DNA from 2 places in the Arthrobacter sp. A2-55 genome. Region 2 is predicted to be linked to the other one. Evidence: predicted binding sites of a transcription regulator. Region 2 holds the regulator's gene; the other holds the start of a gene.

Region 1 (8,473 bases), on a different contig from region 2:
CACGCTCAAGGCGCCAATGGCCAGCGAGTCCGTGAAGCAAAAGAGCGCGTCCGGCAATTCATGCCGCGCCAGGAAGTCCGCCAGGGCGGCGGCACTGCCTGCCGGCGTCCACTCGTCGCAGGCAATTTCCAGCGCGGGGTCGTGGGGAATTCCGGCATCCTGGAGGGCCAGCCGGTAGCCCTCGGTGCGCACCAGTGCCGTTGCGGAGCTGCGCCGGTCAACGCAGCCCAGCACGGCGATCCGGCGCCTCCCCGTGCCGGCCAGCGCCAGTGTCATCTCCCGCGCGGCACCAACATTGTCCACGCCCACCTGGTCCACGCGCCGCTGCGACACCTCTCCCAGCAGCACCATCGGGGGCAGGTTTCCGCCCACCCTGATGGCGCTCTCATCCAGGTCCACGGGATTCAGGATCAACCCGTCGATCAGGTTGGACCGGGCCTTGGTCACCAGCTCAAACTCCCGGCCCGGATCCCGGCCCGTCTCCTCAATCTGGACGCCGAACCCCTGCTCGTGGGCCACCTCCACAACGTGGTGGGCCAGCTCGGCTGAATACGGCGTGGCCAGGTCGGGCAGTGCCAGCGCAATGACGCCCGTGCGTCCGTTGCGCAGGCCCCTGGCGGAAAGATTGGGCACGTAGTCCAGCTCCGCCAGGGCGGCCTCCACCTTGGCGCGCGTGCGTTCACTGACGGGGACCAGCCCGTTCACCACATTGGAGACGGTTTTGGGCGAGACCCCCGCGCGGGCTGCAACGTCCTTCACCGTAGCCCGCATTCGTTCCTCGTTTCATCGTTGCGGCGGGACAATCGCCCGCCGCTTTGATGCTACAAGACCCTAGCCGCCAAAAATGCTCCAGCCGGCCGTGTGGCTGTCCCCGGGTTCCAGCCGGATGAGGTCCGTGCCGGAATTGAATGCATCCGGCGGGCAGGTCATGGGCTCCACGGCCAGACCCAGGCGGCCCGGCACACCTTCCGGCTTGTCCGCCGTGTGGAGCTGCAGCCAGGGGCACGAGGCGTCCCACTGCATTCCCACGAACGTCCCGGAGGGGTCGGAAAGGAGCAGCCGGTGCACGCCGTCCGCGTCCAGGCCAAGGCCGGTGAAGGCATGGTCAATTTGCGTGGTTCCGATGACCCGGGGCGTGCGGAAGTCAAAGGCGTGCCCCTCCACCGCCTCCAGGCCCAGCGGCAGCAGGCGGTCCGGCGTCACGGCCAGGAAGTGCGACGCCGGCACGGACAGAGTCCATTCGTCCAGCGGCGCCTCTCCCGCCACCAGGTAGGGGTGGGGGCACACGCCGTAGGGGGCTGCGGCCGTGCCAACGTTGCTGGCGGTCACGGTGCAGTGCAGCCCATTTTCGTCCAGGCGGTAGTCCGCGCGGACCTCCAGGGCGGACGGGTACCCCTTCGACGGTTCCAGGGCACAGCGCAAGGTGAGCCGGTCGTCGTCGTGCGCTTCCAGCTCCCACTCCAGGCCCAGCACCAGCCCGTGGAGGGCCGTCCCGCGGTCGCGCTCGTTGAGGGGGAGGTGGTACACGTCCCCGTCCCAGCGGTAGGCGCCGTCCGCCACCCGGTTTGGCCAGGGCGCGGCAATGATGCCGCGGTAGTCCGGGATGGGCACATCGGCGGAAAACGGCACCACCAAGTCGCGGCCCAGGTGCTGGAGTTCGCACAGGGCGGCACCCCGGGCCACGATGCGGGCCGTGTAATCCCCGGCCTTGATGAGGTAGTCGGGTCCGTTCACAGTCCGCCGGCCAGCTTGTAGTACGCCTGGTTCCATCGGATCTCCTTCTTGAAGTCGCGCAGGGTGGTGCCCTGGTCAATGGTCAGAAGTTCAGTTTGCGCCATTTCGGCGAAGTCCTCAAATGCCTCCACGCCCACCTGCGTGGACAGCACTGTGTGGTGGGCGGCACCGGCCGTCAGCCAGGCGGCGGCGGACGTGGCAAAGTCCGGCTTGGGGGACCAGAGGGCGCGGGCCACGGGCAGCTTGGGCAGCGGCTGCTCCAGCGGGACCACATCCACGGCGTTGGCCACCAGGCGGAAGCGGTCCCGCATGTCGGACAGGGCCACCACCACGCCCGCGCCCGGGTCCGTGTCAAAGACCAGCCGTACGGGGTCCTCACGGCCGCCAATGCCCAGCGGGTGGATCTCCAGGCGGGGCCGGGACGTGGTCAGCGACGGGCAGACTTCAAGCATGTGCGCGCCGAGGATGGTCTCCTGCCCCGGCACCAGGTTGTAGGTGTAGTCCTCCATGAGCGAGGCCCCGCCGGGCAGCCCGGCACCCATGACCTTGGCGGCCCGGACCAGGATGGCCGTCTTCCAGTCGCCCTCTGCGCCAAAGCCGTAGCCGTCCGCCATGAGCCGCTGCACGGCGAGTCCCGGAAGCTGGCGCAGGGCACCCAGGTCCTCGAACGACGTCGTAAAGGCAGCCGAGCCGTTCGCCTCCAGGAAGGAGCGCAGGCCCAGTTCGATCTTCGCCCCGTAGCGCAGGGACTCGTGCCGCTCCCCTCCGCGGCGCAGCTCCGGGGCCACGTCGTAGAGTTCCGCGTATTCGGCCACCAGCGCGTCAACATCCGCCTCGGCGGAGGCGTGGACGGCGTCGGCAAGTTCGTTGACGCTCCAGGTGTTGACGGAAACGCCCAGGCGCAGCTCCGCCTCGGTCTTGTCCCCTTCCGTGACCGCCACGTTGCGCATGTTGTCGCCGAAGCGGGTCAGCTTCAGCCCGCGGACGGCGGCCCAGCCGGCGGCCGCACGCTGCCACACGCCCACCTGGCGCTGCACCTCCGGGTTGGACACGTGTCCCACCACGGTTTTCCGGGGCACGCCCAGGCGGGTCTGGATGTAGCCAAATTCGCGGTCGCCGTGGGCGGCCTGGTTGAGGTTCATGAAGTCAAAGTCAATGTCCTCCCACGGCAGTTCCACATTGGCCTGGGTGTGCAGGTGCAGCAGGGGCTTGCGCAGCGCGTCCAGCCCCTGGATCCACATCTTGGCCGGGGAGAAGGTGTGCATCCACGCTGTCACGCCAATCACGTGGTCCGCGGCGTTCGCCTCAAGGGCGGTGCGGCGGATCGCGTCGGAGTCCGTCAGGACCGGCTTCCAAACCAGCTTCACGGGGGCGCCGGAGGCATTGAGCGCATCGGAAATTTCGCGGGACTGCGCGGCCACCTGGGCCAGCACCTCCTCCCCGTACAGGTGCTGGCTGCCGGTCAAAAACCATACTTCGTACTGCTGAAGGGACACTGCGGCGGGATTGATCGTCATGATTTCCTCCAAATTAGGGGTTATTGGCCGTAAACGTTCTGGTAGCGGTGGTGCAGGGAGGCAATCAGCGCCGGGTCAAGGGGCAGCGGCTGGCCCAGCTGGCGCGAAACATGGACAGTCTTGGCCACCTCCTCGCACATGACGGCGGCCTTGACCGCCGCGCGCGCATCCCGCCCGATGGTGAACGGCCCGTGGCTCTTCATGAGCACGGCCGGCGACTTCGAGGACTGCAGGGTCTCCACAATGCCGCGCCCAATGGAGTCGTCCCCGATCAGCGCGAAGGGCCCCACGGGAATGTCACCGCCAAATTCGTCGCCCATCATGGTCAGCACGCACGGGATCGCCTCCCCGCGCGCCGCCCACGCCGTGGCATAGGTGGAGTGCGTGTGCACCACCCCGCCCACCTCCGGCATGTGGCGGTAGACGTAGGCGTGCGCTGCTGTGTCCGACGACGGTGCAAGGGCTGGGTTGCCCCAGTCGCCTGCCGCCGGGGCGCCGTCAAGGTCGGTGACCACCATGGATTCCGGCGTCAGCTCCGCGTAGGCCAGGCCTGACGGCTTGATGACCATCAGCTCCTCCCCCGGGACGCGGGCCGAAACATTGCCGGCCGTCCACACCACCAGGGCGTACCTGGTCAGCTCGGCGTGCAGGGCGCACACCTCGGCGCGGACGGCGGCCACCTTCTCCGCCACGGTCGGGGTGGGGGCCGGGGGTGTTTGGCCCGTCACTGCGGCACTCATGCCGGAACCTCCCCGGCAGCCCTGCGCGCAATGGCCTTGAGCCGGTGCATGACCCCATTGGCTCCCCGGCCAAAGTAGTCGTGGAGGGCGGTGTACTCGGCAAAGAGCTCGTTGTAGGCAGCCACGTTCCCCGCGATGGGCAGGTAAATGTCCGCCGGAGCGGCACCCATGGCGCCGGAGGCCGCCCGGACGTCGGGATAGGCGCCGGCCGCAACGGCGGCGTGGATGGCCGATCCCAGCGCCGGGGCCTGCGTGGAGCCGATGGTGCGCACGGGCAGGCCAGTCACGTCCGCGTAAATCTGCATCAGGAGCCGGTTGCGGGGCAGCCCGCCGGCGGCCGTGAATTCATTCACGGGCACACCCGAGGCCTTGAAGGCCTCGATGATGGTGCGGGTGCCAAAGGCCGTGGCTTCGAGCAGGGCGCGGTAGCTGTCTTCGGGCTTGGTGGCCAGGGTCTGCCCCACCACCACCCCGGACAGTTCGTGGTCCACCAGCACGGAGCGGTTTCCGCTGTGCCAGTCCAGGGCGATGAGCCCGTGCTGGCCTATTTTCTGTGCGGCAGCCAGCTCCGTCAGGTGTTCGTGCACGCTGAGGCCGCGCGCCGCGGCGTCGTGGTGGTACTGCGGGGGAACACCGTTCTTCACGAACCAGCCGAAAATGTCGCCCACGCCGGACTGGCCGGCCTCGTAGCCCCACAGCCCGTCGATGATGCCGCCGTCCACGGCACCGCACATGCCCGGGACCTCACGAAGTTCGGTGCCGTTCATGACGTGGCAGGTGGACGTGCCCATGATGGCCGTCATGGCGCCGGGGGCCACGGCGCGGGCGGCCGGGGCGGTGACATGCGCATCCACGTTGCCCACGGCCACGGCGATGCCTTCCGGGAGCCCTGTCCATGCCGCCGCCTCGGCGGTCAATGTGCCGGCGGAGTCCCCCAGCCGGCCGATCGAGTGTTCCACCTTGTCTGCGACGAAGCCGGAGAAGGCGGGATTGAGTGCGGCCAGGAAGTCCTCGGAAGGATAGGCGCCATCCTGGTAAATGCCCTTGTAGCCGGCGGTGCACGCGTTGCGGACATAGGAACCGGTCAGCTGCCACACAATCCAGTCCGCAGCCTCAACCCAGTGGTCCATGGCCGCGTAGACTTCGGGGTCCTCCTCCAGCAGCTGCAGGCCCTTGGCGAACTCCCATTCTGAGGAGATCAGCCCGCCATAGCGGGGCAGCCAGGACTCGCCGCGCTGGGCAGCCAGCGTGTTGATCCGTTCCGCCTGGGGCTGCGCTGCGTGGTGGCGCCACAGTTTCACATAGGCGTGAGGACGGTCTGCCAGGCCCGGAACCTCGTTCAGGGGGGTGCCGTCCGCCAGCGTGGGGACCATGGTGCAGGCCGTGAAGTCGGTGCCAAGCCCGACGACGGCTGCCGGGTCGATTCCCGCGTCGCGGATGGCGGCGGGGACTGCATGTTGGAGCACCAGGCGGTAGTCGTTGGGCACTTGCAGCGCCCAGTCCAGGCCCAGCGGAACGCCGCATGGGAGAGCCTCCGCCAGGACGGCATGCGGGTAGTCAAACGTCCCGCTGCCCAGTTCCGCGCCGTCCCTCACCCGGACCACCACGGCCCGTCCGGACAGGGTGCCGTAGTCAACGCCGACCACGTAAGTGTCCGTGCCCTCCCGTTGGGGCAGCACCGGCGGCGGTGGGATTTCAGTCATGGAGGCCTCTCGGAAACAGGATGGTGTGGTTTCAGTCTCAATTGTGAACGCTAACAATTGACAATGTCAACAACCCCTAAAACCCTGCGGAGCCCAGCATGCCGCCGCATCCCGGGCTTGACACGACCCATGTGAGGCGGCTTACACTTTACCCCACGTGTTAGCGCTAACAATCTATTGGCGCTGCTGGCACGACAATTACTTGGAATCCATGCCAGGGGCCGCCACCTTCGCCGGCCCCTGGTGTTGACGCCCTCGGGACACAAAGGAACAAACCATGAGATTCAAAAGTTTGATCGTTGGGGCCGTAGCCCTGGGCCTTGCTTTGGGGACGGCAGGTTGCGGCACCCGGGGCGGTGAAGCCGCCGCCGGCTCCGGCGCCGCCAATTCCAGCGGGGCCCTGATCGGCATCGCCATGCCCACCAAAACCTCGGAACGGTGGATCAAGGACGGCGACGCCATCAAGGCGTCGCTGGAAAAGCTGGGCTACAAAACAGACCTCGAGTATGCCGATGACAAGATCCCCCAGCAGGTCCAGCAGGTCAGCAACATGATCACCAAGGGTGCGAAAGTGTTGATCATTGCCTCGATTGACGGTACGGCACTGAGCGACCAGCTGGACAACGCAGCCAAGGCCGGCATCAAAGTCATTGCCTACGACCGCCTCATCAACGGCAACAAGAACGTTGACTACTACACCACCTTTGACAATGAAAAGGTGGGCGTGGAGCAGGCCACGTCGCTGCTGACCGGGCTGGGCATCCTCGACGATGCAGGCAAGGAAACCGGGAAGAAGGGCCCGTTCAACATTGAGCTCTTTGCCGGCAGCCCCGACGACAACAACGCCACCTTCTTCTACAACGGCGCCATGAAGACCCTGAAGAAGTACCTCGACAACGGCACCCTGGTGGTCAAGAGCGGCCAGACCGGATTCACCCAGATCGCCACGCTCCGCTGGGACCCGGCCACGGCCCAGAAGCGCATGCAAAACCTCATTGCCAGCACCTACTCTTCCGGCACGAAGGTGGACGGCATCCTGTCCCCGTATGACGGCCTGTCCATCGGCATCATCTCCGCCCTGCAGGCCTCCGGCTACGCCTCCAACGCACTGCCCATCATCACCGGACAGGACGCCGAGGCCGCTTCGGTGAAGTCCATCATCGCCGGCCAGCAGTACTCGACGATTTACAAGGACACCCGCAAGCTGGGCGACCAGGCCGTGACCATGGCCGACGACCTGCTCAAGGGCAAAACCCCCGAGGTCAACGACACCACCAGCTACAACAACAAGGTCAAGGTGGTCCCGACCTTCCTGCTCCAGCCGGTGGTGGTCACCAAGGCGAACTACACAAAGGAACTGGTTGACAGCGGCTACTATACGGCCGACCAGCTGAAGTAGCCCGGCGCAGCGCCACCATGCGCCGTGCCGCGGCCACACCGGCCGCGGCACGGCGCCGGCAACCGAACCACTTGTTACACCACTGCAAAACAAAGGACGACTGTGACATCCACCATCCTTTCCATGCGTGCCATCACCAAGACATTCCCCGGAGTCAAGGCCCTGCAGGAAGTGTCCCTGGAGGTGGAGCGCGGCCAGGTCCACGCCATCTGCGGTGAAAACGGCGCTGGAAAATCCACCCTCATGAAGGTGCTGTCAGGCGTTTACGCCGCCGGCAGCTACGACGGCGAAATCCACTTTGAGGACAAGCTGTGCGAGTTCAAGGACATCAAGTCCTCCGAGGCGGCCGGGATCGTCATCATCCACCAGGAACTGGCGCTGAGCCCGTTCCTGTCCATCGCGGAAAACATCTTCCTAGGCAACGAGCTCTCCACCCGCGGCTTCGTGGACTGGAACAAGACCAACCTGGAAGCGTCGAAGCTGCTGGCGCGCGTGGGGCTGAACGACCACCCCACCACCAGGGTTGCCGACCTTGGCGTGGGCAAGCAGCAATTGGTGGAGATCGCCAAGGCGCTGTCCAAGCAGGTCAAGCTGCTGATCCTTGACGAGCCGACGGCGGCCCTGAACGACGGCGACTCCGCCAACCTGCTCAAGCTGATCAAGCACCTCCAGGGCCAGGGCATAACCGCCATCATGATCAGCCACAAACTCAACGAGATCAAAGCCGTGGCGGACAAGGTGACCATCATCCGCGACGGCCGCACCATCGAAACCCTTGACATGCACGCGGATGAAATCACGGAAGAACGCATCATCAAGGGGATGGTGGGCCGGGAGCTGAACAACCGCTACCCGGAGCACACCCCCCGCCTTGGCGCCGAGCTGCTGCGCGTGGAGGACTGGTCGGTTTACCACCCCGTCGACCAGACCCGCCAGGTGGTCAAGAACGTCAGCTTCAACGTCCACGCCGGTGAAATCGTCGGCATTGCCGGCCTGATGGGGGCCGGGCGGACCGAACTGGCCATGAGCGTCTTCGGGCACGCCTACGGAACGCGAATCAGCGGCCGCGTGTACAAGGAAGGCGTAGAGATCCAGACCAACACAGTCTCCGCCGCCATCAAGCACGGCATCGCCTACGCCACCGAGGACCGAAAGCACTACGGGCTGAACCTGCTCGACAACATCATGCGCAACGTTTCCGGCGCGGCCCTGGCCAAACTGTCGCGCTGGGGCTGGGTGGACAGCAACAAGGAGCGCCTGGTGGCGGACGGCTACCGGAAAAGCATGAACATCAAGGCGCCCAACGTTGCCTCCATCACCGGAAAGCTCTCCGGCGGAAACCAGCAAAAAGTGGTCCTGTCCAAGTGGATGTTCGCCAAC
Region 2 (8,473 bases):
CAAGACCGTGACGTTCTCCGGTGAATTCAACGGCGTTGCCGTGGACCCGTTCGGTGCCACCCGGGCAGGCTTCGAGGCCAAGACCGTCATCAGCCGCAAGGAGTTCGGCCTGACCTGGAATGCAGCCCTGGAAGCCGGCGGCGTGCTGGTCTCCGACAAGGTCACCATCACCCTTGACGTGGCTTTCGTCAAGGCTGCCTGAGCCCCTTTTGCACCATTAATGTGCCGGTCCGCCCCACGGGGCAGGCCGGCACATTTCATTTTGTCTGCCGTTCTCCTGAACACGCTATGCAAGGTACCTGCACCGGGCTAGTGTGTCTGCTATGAGCACCCCTAATGAGTATCCAGGTCCCGAGCAATCCGGCTCGCAACCGCCCGTTGGCGGTTCCGGTTCACAGCCTGAAAATGCTCCACAAACCCCCAATCCCGGCTACCAGGCGCCGCCTCCCGGCTACCAGCAGCCGGGTTACCAGCAGCCGGGCTACCAGGCCCCTCCGCCCGGTTACCAGCAGCAGCCCTACCAACAGCAGGCGCCGTACCAGCAGCAGCCGCAAAAGCCGGCTGGCGACACGTCCTTCCAAATGCCCGCCGACTGGCCCAAGGACATGAAGGGTGTCATGCCGGCCAACGGCTTCGCCGGACTGTTCAGCACCGGGCAGCTGCCTCAGTTGCTGAAGGTCTCGTACATCATCTGGCTGGTCACGGCCGGGATCTGGCTGCTGTTCACTGTCCTCGGGCTCATTTTCTCCCTCATTGCCCTCGGCGCACAGGACAACAGCCTTTTTGGCATCACGATTCCCGGCTCCGGGGCGGCCATGCGCGCCGGCGGGGTCAAGGGAATCATCGTCTCCATCATTGCGCTGGTCCTCATCGCCGCGGTGCTGGTCTGCATCATGAAGCTCAAGGAAGGAATGCAGTGGGCCCGCATGGCCCTGTCCGTGATTGCCGTGCTGAGCATCGTCCTGGCATTCCTGGGCGGCGGATCCGGCCTGCTCGGCATTGTCGCCACGGTGTTGATGTGGCTGCCGGAATCCTCCGTGTGGCTCAACGCCAGGGCGCGCGGCACCGCCTGAATTGCCTTGGAGGTAGTTCCCAAGCAAGAGGTCGCGTAGGGTTAAAACATACCCGGCGCGGCCTCTTCGCCTGCCGCCGGCAGCCACTGAAAAGGACCCCTCCCATGACCACTCCTGACGAACAGCCTCAAGAGCGGCCCACCCCCGGTCCCGGCCACTACGGCGAGATTGCCCCGGGCGTCCCCCGGTACGGCCAGTACGCCCCCGCCGGGTGGCAGCCGCCGCAGCCTACAGATCCGGCCGCTCCCCCGCACGACGCCGGCACCTCCTCCGCGCTGCCGCCCGCCTCCGCGTACCCCGGCTACCAGGGTTCCCCGCAGGGCACCGGCTACCAGAACACCGATTTCACGCACCGCGGCTCCGGCCCCCTGCCCACGGGATCCCACTATGCACCGCCCCGCCGCGTGGTCCTGGCCAGCCGGCTGATCATGGCTGCCGGTGCACTCCAGGCGCTGGCCCTTGTGTTGTGGTTGGTGGCCATGGGCCTGCCGTCGGGACAGGACATGATCCGCAGCGTGGTGGAGCAGTCGCTGGCCAGCAACCCGCAGGCCGCCGCCGGCATCCCCGCACAAACCCTGATCAATGTTGTTGCCGCCATGCTGGCCGTGTTCCAGGCCGTTGCGGTGGGGTTCTACTTTTGGATGGCCTGGGCCGTTCGCAAGGGCAGGCGTTGGGCACGCACCCTGTCCCTGGTCCTGGCCGCGCTCTCCGTCGTGATGGTGCCCGAGGGTGTGGCGTATTCGTACTACTCCATCGCGCGCATCCTGCTGGGGATAGTCGCCGTCGTCATTTTGTTCCGCCCGCCGGCCAGGGACTATTTTGCCAAGGGGCCCCAGCGCGGCAGCGGGGCCTGAGCCGGCCGGTCCAGCCAAAAGGACCTCAAGCGCTTGGCCGGTCCTCTTCCAGCCCGGGCACCTGCAGGCGCTGGGCGTGGTAGGCCAGGATCTGCAGTTCGGTGGCCATATCCACCTTGCGCAGGTTGACAAAATCAGGCACGGACAGCGCCACGGGGGCAAAGCTGAGTATGCTGTGGACGCCTGCTGTCACCACGCGGTCGCACACTGACTGTGCCACGCCGGCCGGCAGCGCCAGCACCACCATGTTGGCGCGGGTTTTTTCCAGCACCGGCTCCAGCTCCGCGACGTCGCTGACGCGCAGCCAGCCGATCTCATTGCCAATCACCATTTGGTCGGCATCCAGCAGTGCCACCACGTCAAAGCCGCGCGTTTCAAAGCCCGCGTACCGGGCCAGTGCCCGGCCCAGGTTTCCGGCGCCGACGATGGCCACGCGCCATTCATGCGTCAGGCCGAGGGCCTGGGCGATCTTCCGGCTGAGGTTGGCCACCTCGTAGCCCACGCCGCGGGTGCCGTAGGAGCCCAGGTAGGAGAGGTCCTTGCGGACATTGGCGGAGCCGACGCCGGCGGACTCGGCCAGGGATTCGGAGGAGACCTGGTCCACGCCTTCGGCAAGCAGGCCGTTGAGGGTGCGCAGGTACAGGGTCAGCCGTGACACCGTGGCGGGCGGCAGCTGGCGGGCCGGTTCGGCCGCCGGCTGGTCCGGAATCTGCACTGGTGTCACGGTCATGCTCCAAGTTCTGTTGCAATGGCCGCCCCTGGACGGGAGGACTCGTGTCGCCTTGATCCACGGAACAGCCTCCATCCACTGTATGACGTGGCCGGTGCTTCGCCAAAGCCGCCCAGCCCCGGGGCCAGGTGCTACGCCCCGGCTGGTGCTACGCCCCGGCTCCGCCCATGGCGCGGCGCAGGACCGAGCGCAGGCGCACGGGGTCGATCTGCCAAAAGTCCCGCGGGACGCCGTCGACCAGCACCACCGGCACTTCCTCCCCGTAGCGGGCGGTGAGGGCGGGGTCGCCGTCGATGGTGGTTTCCTGCCACGGGAGGCCGACGTCGTCCGCCACGGCGGCGACCACCTCCCGGGCCGCGGTGCACAGGTGGCAACCTTCGCGGGTCAGCAGTTCAAGCCGGGGTGCCGGGGCCGGTGCGCCTTCGGGTACGGGATTCATGGTCCAACCGTACGCAGGGTGGCGGCGGGGTTCCACTTGCGGAGTCCGGAACGAGAATTCCCCCACTGTTAACCGCGGGCCGTGCGGCGGGGCGGGCAGGTGCTGGCAGGATTGACTAGACTCGTTCCATGCCCGACGTGACTACCGACAGTGCCGAGGCCGCCTCGACAACTGTGCAACGCCAGGGCGAGGCCGCATTCTTCGACGTGGACAACACCATGATGAAGGGCGCCAGCCTGTTCCATGTGGCCCGGAAGATGTACCAGAAAAAGGCATTCACGCTCCGGGACGCCGCGGGCTTCGCGTGGAAGCAGGCCAAGTTCATCCTGCGCGGGGAAAACATGAACGACGTCCACTCCGTGCAGGACTCGGCCCAAAAGCTGGCAGCCGGCATCAGCGCCGAGTTTGTCCAGCAGCTGGGCGAGGAAGTCTACGACGAGATGATCGTCTCGAAGATCTGGCCCGGCACCAAGGCGCTGGCCCAGGAGCACCTCAAAAAGGGCCGGCAGGTCTGGCTGGTGACGGCAACGCCCGTGGAGGTGGCCGGCGTCATTGCCGCACGGCTCAAGCTGACCGGGGCGCTCGGCACGGTGGCTGAAATCCAGGACGGCGTGTACACCGGCAGGCTGGTGGGGGAGGTTCTGCACGGGGCCGCCAAGGGCCGCGCGGTGCGGGATTTGGCGCTGGCGCAGGGCCTGGACCTTTCGCGCTGCTGGGCATACAGCGACTCCTACAACGACATCCCGTTGCTGACGGCCGTGGGGAATCCGGTGGCGATCAACCCTGACGCCCGGCTCCGCCGTCATGCGCGTGACCACAACTGGCCCATTTACGACTACCGTTCCGGGCGCCGCGCGGCCACCATGGGCCTGCAGGCGGCCACGGGCGCCGGCATTGTGTATGGCCTGTGGAAGGGCATTGCGTCCATGCGGCGCAAGTAGCACCAACAAAAACGCCCGTCCACCTTGGGTGAACGGGCGCTTGCTGCAAAGAAGATCTACTTCTTGTTGCGGCGCTGGTGACGAGTCTTGCGAAGCAGCTTGCGGTGCTTCTTCTTCGCCATCCGCTTGCGGCGCTTCTTAATAACTGAACCCATGGAAGTCCTCACAAACTACATAGTTGGCCCCGATTGGGGCCAGAAACGATTAGGTTGACCGATCGCAGGAATCGGTCAAAGCCGAAAATGGATCTTTCCTAGGGTACCGCCTCTAGCCGGTATGCGCCGAACCGGGGTTCCCTTCGGACTCCGCCCTGTCCGCCACGGTCGACTTCAGGATTGCCTCCACGGCATTCTGCGGCACGCGGTAGCTCCTGCCAAAGCGGACGGCGGGAAGTTCACCGGCATGGACCATGCGGTAGACGGTCATCTTGGAGACGCGCATCAGCTCCGCCACTTCCTGAACCGTCAGGAAGTTCACGTTGGAGAAATTTTGCCCCTGCGCCATAGCCTCTTGGTTTCCATTTCACTGTCCGGTGCCGCCGGCGGCACCCGCCACCCCATGCGCTAACTCTAAGGGCAGATGGGGCCAAAGTGGTAGTTGTGGTTGGGATATTTTCCCCGGCCGGCTCAGGCCGCGTCCTGCGCGCCGCGGAGGCGGCGGGTGCGGGAGCTGCGGGCCAAGTTTGCCAGGACATCGGCCGTGACATCCCACTCCATGCAAGCGTCCGTCACGCTCTGCCCGTACGTCAGGGAGGCGGTGCCGGCGGCCACCTGGTCCACGTCCAGATTTTGCGCCCCGCCCACCAGGAAGCTCTCCAGCATGATGCCGGCAATGGCGTTGGAGGAGGCGCCGCCGGCCTCCAGCTGGGCGCCGATGGCCAGCGCCACCTCGGCCTGGCGGTGGTGGCTCTTGCCGGAGTTGGCGTGGCTGGCGTCGACGATCAGGCGCGGGTTGATGCCGGCGTCCGCGGCGGCGTTGGAGGCGGTTTCGACGTCGGCGGCGGAGTAGTTGGGGCCCTTCCGCCCGCCGCGGAGGATGATGTGGGTGTCCTGGTTGCCGGCCGTGCTGACCAGTGACGCCCGGCCGCCGCCGTCAATGCCGAGGAACGACTGCGGTGCGCTGGCCGCCTGGCACGCGTCGAGCGCCACCTGGAGGCCGCCGTCGGTCCCGTTCTTGAAGCCGACGGGCATGGACAGCCCAGACGTGAGCTGGCGGTGGATCTGGCTCTCGGTGGTGCGGGCACCGATGGCGCCCCAGGAGATCAGGTCCGCCGTGTACTGGGGGCTGATGGGCTCGAGGAATTCAGTGCCGGTGGGCAGCCCCAGGGCGGCAACGTCGAGCAGGAACTTGCGCGCCAGGCCCAGCCCGGTTGCCACGTCGTGGCTGCCGTCCAGCAGCGGATCGTTGATCAGGCCCTTCCAGCCAACGGTGGTCCGCGGCTTTTCGAAGTAGGCCCGCATGACAATCAGCAGGTCCTCTTCGTGCTCCTTCGCGGTCGCGGCCAGGCGGCGGGCGTAGTCCAGGCCGGCCGCGGGGTCGTGGATGGAGCAGGGGCCCACGATCACCAGGAGCCTGTCATCGACACCGTCCATGACGGCCCTGACCTGGTCGCGGCCGCGTTCGACGGCGGTCCCGGCCACTGCGTCCAGCGGCAGCGCCGCTTCCAGTTCGGCAGGAGACGGGAGCGCGGTGAAGTGGCTGACGCGCAGGTTTGCGGTGGTGGATTTGGCTGCTGTTGCTGTGATGCTCACGGGGCGGGTCCTTTGTGCTGGCGGCAGCGGGCCCCTTTTCAGAAACCCGCCTGGAAATGGCGAAGGACAGAGAAAAATTTCTCTGTCCTGTTGGCTCTGAAGGAAAGTTGGATGCGTGTCAGTTAGACGCGGGCCCCTCCAGAGCCAACGAAAAATACGCATACCAACGCTTTGTCATGGCAATACTGTAAACCGCGCCCAGCCCCGGCGACAAATCGCCGTGGCGGCGCCTGCGTCACATTGCGGACGCAGGCACCGCCACGGCGAACCGTGCTACTTCAGCCGCGGGTCCGTGTTCCTTGCGGGAGAGATATTTTGGGGAATGATTGAGAAAGCGTTTTCTCAATCCGTTATATGCTTTGTATCAACACTCTGGGCACGGAGTCAAGGAGCGCCCCTTTTCAACGGGGCTCCCTGTCCCGGCGCCCTCAATCCCAAGGAGACCCATTGGCCAAGCGAGTACGGACCACCCGCACAGGCATCTCCGATGTTGCGGCCAGGGCGGGGGTTTCCCTCGCCACGGTTTCCCGGGTCATGAATGGCAACCAGACCGTGGACGCCCAGATTGCCGAGCGCGTGAGGATCGCAGCCAGCGAGCTGAAGTACCAGCCGAACCCCACGGGGCGCAACCTGGCGCGCGGCAAGACGGACACCATTGGCGTGGTGGTGCCGGACCTGGGCAACCCCACCTTCCAGGGCGTGCTGCGCGGTGTCAGCCGGGCTGCGGCACAGGACGGCTATCGCGTGCTGATCGCGGACTCCTCCGAAGTCTCCAGCGAGGAAGCCATCCTCGCCGGGGAGGCACGACGGCGGTGTGACGGCGTGGTGCTGTGCGCGCCTCGCATGGGCGCTGCCGAATTGGAGGAGCTGGCACCGTCGCTGCACCCGCTGGTGCTGGTCAACCGGGCCACCAACGCCACGGGCAGCCCCAGCGTGATTGTGGACTACGGCCGGGGCATCCAGGACCTGGCTGCCCACCTGGTGGGGCTGGGGCACACTCGGCTCGCCTACGTTGCGGGACCAGCCAGCAGTTCCTCCCACCGCCTCCGCCTGGCCGGGCTGGATGCATTCAAGGCCTCACACAGCGGCATTGAAGTGCAGGTTTTCTCCAACGGCTCAACGTTTGAAGACGGGCACAGTTCTGCCGGCGACGTGCTGGCCTCCGGGGCCACGGGCATCATGGCGTTCAACGACCTCACGGCCATGGGCCTGCTCAGCGCCATGAATGAACGCGGCATCAGGGTGCCGGAGGACCTGTCCGTCACCGGCTTCGATGACATCCCCTTTGCCCGCTACACCACCCCGCCGCTTACCACGGCAACCGTGCCCATCCAGGATGTTGGCGAGCAGGCCTGGGCGCAGATGAAGGAACTGCTCAACCGCGCGCCCAATGCCGCTGCGGAGGCAGGGGAGCCGGCCAGCACCACCTTTACGCCCACGCTGACGGTGCGCGGCAGCACGGCGCCGCCGCCCGGCAAGGGCTAAGCTAGCCGGAACGCGGCGCCGCCGCCCGGGTCAACGCAACGGGTCAACGAAGCGGGTTGAAGTGGCGCATGATGGCCGGCGCCTCGGTGCCCGTCAATCCCGCGGCGACCATTTTGCCGGTCAGCGGGCCCAGGGCGATGCCCCACATGCCGTGGCCGCCGGCCACATGCACCCGCGGCGACCGGGAGGCGCCAATCAACGGGAAGCCGTCCGTGGTGCAGGGGCGGGCGCCCACCCATTCCTCGGCACGGTCCTCCCAGTTGATGCCCGTGAACATGGGTGAGGCGGCCTCCACGATGGCCTTGATGCGGCGCGGGTCCAGGGGCGCGTCGGCGTCGCGGAATTCCATCATGCCGGCCACCCGGAACCTGTCCCCCAGCGGGGTGCAGGCCACTCGCTGCGTGGGGAAGTAAATCGGGTGGCTGGGCATGGCCTCCGGCACCACCGTGAAGCTGTACCCGCGGCCGGCCTGGACCACGCGCTTGACTCCAAACTTGCGGGCGAGCGTACCCAGCCACGCACCCGTGGCGAGGACAACGGCGTCGGCCTTCAGGGAGCGGCCCTCGGAGCCAATCACCTCAACGCCGGTGCCCGTGTCGCGGATGTCCACTACGTTGAAGGCGCCCGTGATGGTGGCACCGCGCGACGTGACGGATTCGGCCAGCGAATCCATGAACGCCGGCGGGTTGATGTAGCGCTGGCCGCTGATTTCAATGCCGGCCGCCACGCCGGGGCCCAGGGTGGGCTCCAGTTCGCGCAGCTGCTCACCGGAGATGAGCGTGTAGTCCACGCTGCCGCCGGTTTCACGGATCACGTTGAATTCCTTAACGAGCGCGTCGCGGTCGGCGAGGCTTGCGAAGCCCGTCAGGAAAGGGTTGGCCGGGTGCGTTGGCTCGGCCCCCGGCCCCGAAGCCTGCGCAATTTCATCAAAGGCGTCCAGGCCCGTGTGGCCCACTTCGGCAAAGACCCCCATGGCGGCACGCCACTTGCCGGGCGTGCAGTTGCGGGCAAAGCCGGCCAGGAACTTCAGCAGCGACGGGTCCGCGGAGAAGGGAATGTACAGCGGGGAGGCCGGGTCCAGCATGGCCTTGAGCCCGTAGGTGAGCACGGACGGCTCGCTGAGGGGCAGCGTCAGTGCGGGGGTCAGCCAGCCGGCGTTGCCCCAGGAGGAGCCGCTGGCAACGCCGCCGCGGTCCACCA

What was found. The regulator Rex, encoded in region 2, represses fermentation and respiration genes when NADH is low (regulators of the CRP and FNR family bind a similar motif). The targets are predictions, from matches to a motif close to CTTGTGAANNNNTTCACAAG.
Region 1: a site for Rex is predicted at 5,735-5,754, ahead of araB (ribulokinase). Genes of this name have one in related genera too.

The regions. Positions count from the first base shown of each region.
Region 1 is NZ_JAJLOZ010000051.1:19,506-27,978, reverse strand. Features, by position in the region: gene LPN03_RS14065 (LacI family DNA-binding transcriptional regulator) at 1-771, opposite strand, end outside; gene LPN03_RS14060 (aldose 1-epimerase family protein) at 832-1,770, opposite strand; gene araA (L-arabinose isomerase) at 1,731-3,251, opposite strand; gene LPN03_RS14050 (L-ribulose-5-phosphate 4-epimerase) at 3,272-3,991, opposite strand; gene araB (ribulokinase) at 3,988-5,694, opposite strand; gene chvE (multiple monosaccharide ABC transporter substrate-binding protein) at 5,972-7,093, shown strand; gene mmsA (multiple monosaccharide ABC transporter ATP-binding protein) at 7,217-8,473, shown strand, end outside.
Region 2 is NZ_JAJLOZ010000002.1:18,820-27,292, forward strand. Features, by position in the region: gene LPN03_RS00745 (YceI family protein) at 1-202, shown strand, start outside; gene LPN03_RS00750 (DUF3824 domain-containing protein) at 324-1,073, shown strand; gene LPN03_RS00755 (hypothetical protein) at 1,178-1,927, shown strand; gene LPN03_RS00760 (redox-sensing transcriptional repressor Rex) at 1,953-2,657, opposite strand; gene LPN03_RS00765 (glutaredoxin family protein) at 2,806-3,096, opposite strand; gene LPN03_RS00770 (HAD family hydrolase) at 3,225-4,037, shown strand; gene LPN03_RS00775 (30S ribosomal protein bS22) at 4,094-4,192, opposite strand; gene LPN03_RS00780 (helix-turn-helix domain-containing protein) at 4,305-4,541, opposite strand; gene LPN03_RS00785 (3-deoxy-7-phosphoheptulonate synthase) at 4,664-5,788, opposite strand; gene LPN03_RS00790 (LacI family DNA-binding transcriptional regulator) at 6,236-7,273, shown strand; gene LPN03_RS00795 (NAD(P)/FAD-dependent oxidoreductase) at 7,317-8,473, opposite strand, start outside.